Regions from separate parts of the Marinomonas dokdonensis genome, predicted to be linked through region 1. Evidence: riboswitches for the same ligand, from Rfam matches in the RefSeq annotation. Region 1 holds a riboswitch; the other holds the start of a gene.
The links. A riboswitch is a leader RNA that binds a small molecule or an ion and turns the genes downstream of it on or off. The one in region 1 is predicted to bind thiamine pyrophosphate.
Positions count from the first base shown of each region.

Region 2: it holds a riboswitch for thiamine pyrophosphate, as region 1 does, so the genes downstream of both, thiC (phosphomethylpyrimidine synthase ThiC) here and thiD (bifunctional hydroxymethylpyrimidine kinase/phosphomethylpyrimidine kinase) in region 1, are expected to answer to the same signal.

Region 1 is NZ_JBRAND010000002.1:104,790-107,923, forward strand. Features, by position in the region: gene ACUM5Y_RS04990 (MFS transporter) at 1-762, shown strand, start outside; gene ACUM5Y_RS04995 (DUF6435 family protein) at 839-1,021, shown strand; TPP riboswitch at 1,068-1,169, shown strand; gene thiD (bifunctional hydroxymethylpyrimidine kinase/phosphomethylpyrimidine kinase) at 1,242-2,090, shown strand; gene ACUM5Y_RS05005 (ABC transporter ATP-binding protein) at 2,093-2,893, shown strand; gene ACUM5Y_RS05010 (ABC transporter permease) at 2,890-3,134, shown strand, end outside.
Region 2 is NZ_JBRAND010000004.1:73,232-76,365, reverse strand. Features, by position in the region: gene thiC (phosphomethylpyrimidine synthase ThiC) at 1-1,638, opposite strand, end outside; TPP riboswitch at 1,814-1,919, opposite strand; gene rsmI (16S rRNA (cytidine(1402)-2'-O)-methyltransferase) at 1,983-2,843, opposite strand; gene ACUM5Y_RS11125 (penicillin-binding protein activator) at 2,947-3,134, shown strand, end outside.

The DNA of each region.
Region 1 (3,134 bases):
GGAATCGGTGGACGCTTGGTTGGAGGCTTTGTTGGCGAGTGGCTAGGATATTCGGCGGCTTTTTTTGTGATGTCTATAGTCAGTCTAAGTTGCTTACTAGCGTTTTATTGGCTGCTGCCAGCTTCTCAACACTTTACCCCTAAGCCATTAAAACTTGGTCATGTACTAACGAACATGGGTGGCCATTTAAGCAATCCGCGGTTACTGACTTGCTATTTTATCGGTGGTTTAAGTTTTCTCATCTTTATTAACCAATATAGCTATGTGACTTTTTTACTTGAAGCTGCGCCTTATCATTTAAGTGCTAAGTACGTGGGCTTGTTGTTTTTGACCTATTTAGCAGGAACGTTCGGCTCTGCGTTATCGGGTAAATTAGCCAAACGATGGGGGCAGGCACCGATTATGGTGCTTGGTAGTTGCATCTTTATGCTGGGCTCTTTGGTGACCTTAGGGGAAACATTGTGGTCGATTATTCTCGGTTTGTTGATAAACAGTTTTGGCTTTTTTCTATGTCACTCCACCACCAGTGGTATGGTGAGTCGCTTGGCGAAGCAAGCTAAAGCCAGTGCCTCGTCTCTGTATCTGCTGTTTTATTATGTGGGCGCCAGTGTCGGTGGCTTTTATTTAGACCCATTTTGGCAATTATGGGGTTGGAGTGGAGTGATCGCGGCATCTTGGCTGGTATTAGGTGTGGTGGTGTTGGCTGGGTTAAGTTTGATCTGGCGAAACAGCGTTTGCCATGAGAACTTGGTAAAGCTTTAGGATGAAAACTCATCCACTTTGGGATGGCTTGCGTATGATATATAAATACTTCAATTCACAACATTAAAGAGCCGATATGTTTTCTTTGTTTAAGTCCGACCCAAGCAAAAAACTCCACAAGAGCTATGCCGCGAAACTAGAGCAGGCCATGCAAGCGCAACGTAGTGGTGACATTCGTGGCTATGCAGAACTCACTGAGCAGGCAGAGCAAATCAAGGCGCAGCTGGATGCGCTGGAGGCTGAGAAAGGTACCCGCTAAGCCAGTGCTTGCTGGTTGCGCTTTAGAGAAAACTTGTTACTATGGTGGCATATAGTCGGGGGGCCAATTTGGCTGAGAGTGCATGTTATGCAGACCCGTTGAACCTGATTCAGTTAACACTGGCGTAGGGAACTATAGGTCGTTTCTGTCTCGGCAAGTGCCTGCTGCATTTGTTTATTCTATGGCTTGATATAGTTCCTGCGCTCGTTTTGGAGCCACTATGTCAAAGTTGTCCCCCATATCACTCACTGGTACTTTACCCCCAAAAGCAACGCCTATTGTGTTGACCATTGCTGGCTCAGATAGTGGCGGTGGAGCTGGTATTCAAGCGGATATCAAGGCTATTAGTGCCACCGGTGGTTATGCTTGTTCCGTGATCACAGCGATCACTGCACAAAACACTCTGGGTGTTGATGCCATTTTTGCAATTCCTTTAGAACACGTTGAAAAACAATTAGATGCTGTGTTCTCTGACCTGAATGTTCAAGCCGTTAAAATAGGCATGTTGGCGGACTGTAACATCATTAAGCTGGTGGCAAAAAAATTAGCAACGTATCGACCTGCTCACGTGGTAATTGATCCTGTGATGGTGGCCACCAGTGGTGATTTGCTGTTGCAGCAAGACGCTATCGCTACCCTCAAAACTGAACTCTTTTCTCTGGCTGATCTGATTACACCAAATTTACCTGAAGCGGTAGCATTAACAGGGGCGCCTTTACCTCAAGACACTAACGCCATGACAGACATGGTGAGTCAGCTTAGGCAGCTAGACTGCGGGGCGGTATTACTGAAAGGAGGACACCTAGAGCAAGAAGCAGACAGCACTGATTTATTAATCTTTGCTGATCGCATCGAGCACTTATCTGCTCCTCGTACTCAAACCCAAAATACCCATGGCACAGGCTGTACGCTTTCTTCGGCTATCGCGTGTTATCTGGCCCAAGGCCATGAATTATCCCAGGCGGTGGCATTAGGGAAAGAGTATATCAGCGAAGCCATTGCACATGCTGATGAGCTAAAAGTAGGGCAGGGCCACGGCCCTGTTCATCACTTTTTCCGGGGAGTGTAGCCTTGTCTCACTCATCCGATGCTCGCAAATGCCCACTTGGGATAATGCTTAGCAACCTTCAAATTACCTATTTGCAAGGTCATGAAGCGATTGTCGATAAGCTCTCTATGGATGTTCCCCCAGGGCAGTGGACCTGTTTGCTCGGCCCAAGTGGCGGAGGTAAATCCACTCTTTTGAAGTTCCTCGCGGGCTTATTGGATGATCAGGTACTCTGGTCCGGAGAGCTTAATATTTATCCAGATTCCGCAAGCTTAAAATCACAAGTGGCTTACATGGCTCAACAGGACTTGTTATTGCCTTGGCTGACTGTGCTGGACAATGTGCTGCTGAGCCGAAAATTTACGGATTCGGCTTCAGGTAAGGCAGAACAAGAGGGCGCTATAGAGCGAGCTAAAACACTGTTGGCGCAAGTAGGCTTGGCAGAACAAGAGCAACAATTCCCCCAGCAGTTATCCGGAGGTATGCGCCAACGAGTGGCGCTCGCTCGAACCTTGATGCAGGACAAAGGTGTCATTCTTATGGATGAGCCATTTTCTGCACTCGATGCGGTCACCCGTCACCGTTTACAGACTCTAGCTTATGAATTGTTGGCCGATAAAACCGTTATTTTAGTGACTCACGACCCCTTAGAGGCCATTCGTTTGGCTCACAATATGTATATTTTTAAGGGACGTCCAAGCCGAGTCGAAGCCTTATCTGTGCCCGTTAATTCCCCGCCTCGGGAATACGACGGCGAGTGTGCCGATCTTCAGCAAAGGATAATGAGCTTGCTGCAAAGTGATATAAAAGGGGGCTTACAGTGAGTGACTTTTCGCCACTAGACCCCGCATCTCATCGTGCAAATTTGGTAATGGCTCGCTCAACCGCACCCATATCCAAGTTTCTCACCGGACTTGGGTGTTTTCTTTTTATCTTGCTGCTGTGGCAGATATTGGTCAGTGCATTAGCCCTTCCTAGCTTTATATTGCCAGGGCCCATGGAGGTGCTGGAAAAGCTTTTTCAGCGCTATGAAGTATTGCTCCAGCATACTCTTGTCACCGGTCA
Region 2 (3,134 bases), on a different contig from region 1:
GGCGTTATCACGCACTTGAGCACCTGGGTGGCCTTTTGCCAAATCCGCTGCGTGGGCAGCAATCTTATAGGTAATAAGCCCTTGCTTGACGTCTTCTTTATTAGGCAAGCCCAAATGCTCTTTGGGGGTGACATAGCACAACATGGCACAGCCATACCAACCTATCTGCGCCGCCCCTATGCCAGAAGTAATGTGGTCGTAGCCTGGAGCAATGTCTTGGGTAAGAGGCCCTAAGGTATAAAAAGGCGCTTCGTGACAATGTTCCAATTGCTGATGCATATTCTCTTCAATTAACTGCATAGGCACATGCCCAGGGCCTTCAATCATCACCTGCACATCGTATTCCCATGCTACTTTGGTTAACTCGCCCAAAGTGCGTAACTCGGACATTTGCGCTTCGTCGTTGGCATCCATAATAGAGCCCGGGCGTAAGCCGTCTCCCAGTGACAGAGCCACATCATATTGAGCACAAATCTCACAGATTTCACGAAAACGCGTGTATAAAAAGCTTTCTTGATGGTGTGCCAAACACCATTTGGCCATGATAGAGCCGCCACGAGAAACAATACCAGTAAGCCTTTTTGCTGTCATCGGCACAAAACGCAGCAACACCCCAGCATGAATGGTGAAGTAGTCTACCCCCTGCTCTGCTTGCTCGATTAAGGTGTCACGAAAAACTTCCCAGTTCAGGTCTTCCGCCACGCCATCAACTTTTTCTAAGGCCTGATAGATAGGCACAGTACCAATAGGAACTGGGGAATTACGTAAAATCCACTCGCGGGTTTCGTGAATGTTTTTGCCCGTGGACAAATCCATCACGGTGTCAGCCCCCCAGCGAGTCGACCAGACCAGTTTTTCCACCTCTTCCTCGATAGAGGAAGTCACTGCCGAATTACCTATGTTAGCGTTTACCTTCACCAAGAAATTACGCCCAATGATCATGGGCTCAGATTCTGGGTGATTAATATTGTTTGGAATGATGGCGCGGCCACGAGCGACCTCATCACGGACAAATTCTGGCGTAATACGCTGTTGTAAATTAGCGCCAAAACTCTGACCCGGATGCTGTTTTAGCAGTAATTCGCTGTTAATAGCATCGATGTTTTGGTTTTCACGAATGGCGATGTATTCCATTTCTGGGGTAATGATACCCTGTCGCGCGTAATGCATTTGGGTAACACACTTCCCCGCAGAGGCTTTACGAATAGCCGTTTTCTGTTTGAAACGTAACGCTTCTAACTCTGGGTCATCTAAACGAGACTTAGCAAACTCGGATGATACTTGTGGTAATACTTGGGTATCCTTGCGCTTTTCTATCCAGTTTTTTCGTATAGGGTTCAAGCCTTTGTAGACATCAATGTGTTCTTCTAGGTCCGCGTATGGGCCAGAGCAATCGTAAACATAGATGGCCTCATTGGATTCGAACGTTAGATTATTAGGGTCCGTACCAACGGGTGTGTCAGTAACATTGATTTTACGCATAGGCACGCGAATCGATGCATCCGAACCTTCAATGTAAATGCGTTCTGAAGCAGGAAAAGGTGAACCCTGTAGGGATTCAATGACGGCTTTAGCTTGTAAGCGTGAGGCTTCACGGCTTAATTTGTTCGGTTTTTTTATTTCTGTAATGTTCGACATGAGCATTTCCCTTAAAAATGGAGAATTGCTTGTCTGAGGTGCTGTTTAAAGAATTAAACACAATACTGTGCTAATGCTTCAAAACATGAGCAACGCAAAGTATGGGTGATTTCAAAGAGGTATAGCATAGAATCAGCATCATACTGTGCGGTAGCTCATTCGATGCAGATAAGAAAAGTAACGCTTTCTTGTTTCCTACGCGGGGTATAAGCCCGATCAGGTTCTGCGGATCCCGTACTTAATTGTACGATCTCAGCCAAATGGCACTCCGACAAGTGGCCCTGAGTATACTCACTAAAAAACGGATGTAAACTCCCAACTTGCCGAAATGCGATGAAGCCTAGTTAAGCGTCTTGCATGCCTAAGGCCAATTTATAGAGATGATTTTTCTTTTCGCCAGTGAGTTTAGCCGCCATCGCCGCCGCTTGTTTAACGGGTAGATCTTCGAGCAAAATAGACAACACACGCTTGGCCTCAAGCTCAGATTCATCATCTGCTTCTGGGACATAACTTAGCATTACTACAAACTCACCTTTTAGCTGATTTGCATCCGCATCGAATTTCGCCAAGATTTCTTCTGCCGTACCCGACAAAAAAGTCTCGAAGGTTTTGGTTACTTCTCGGGCCAATACCAATCTCGCGCTGTCACCATAAACTTTGGCCACATCAGCGATGGAGTCATAAACCCTATGGGTAGACTCATAAAAAACCACGGTCCCCGCTTGGCTCTTCCATGACTCATAAAGATCACAACGTGCTTTCGATTTTGCTGGCACAAAGCCTGCGAAAAAGAATTGATCGGTCGGCAAGCCAGAGGCACACAAAGCGGCCACTAGCGCACAAGCACCTGGCACTGGTGTGACGGTTAAGCCTTGAGCTCGTAAATGGGCCACCAAATGATAACCAGGATCAGAAATCAGTGGTGTGCCAGCATCGGATACTAGGGCGACGTTCTTGCCATCCATTAATAGGCTGGCCACGTATTCTGCTTTGTCTTTTTCATTATGATCATGAAGAGAAAATAGCTTGGCATCGATGGCGAAATGGTTAAGTAAGCGACGGCTATGACGTGTATCCTCAGCACCAATATAGTCCACTTCGCGTAAGGTCTGTTCTGCACGCTTACTGAAGTCGTCAAGATTTCCTATAGGGGTTGCAACTATGTATAAGGTGCCTCTCACATCATCTGAACTATGTGCTACCATATTGCCTCTTTGTCTCTTTTAGTATTTGTCGATTATGATCATCTTTACGCCGCGCATCATACCATTAACCTTATGTACTTTTCTGCTAAGTGCATGCGGATCCGTGAATTTAAATACCACGCCCAGCAGTCAAGTGACTCGTATCCAAGCCACACCGGCACAACAAACAGCGACACAACTTGAAAGTATTTATCATCCAAATGCGGCGAGCAAAACTCCGCCAGCCATCAGCGAAGCCTTTCAATCTGCTCAGGTGGCCTATCACAATGGTAATTACCAACAAGCCTTGGC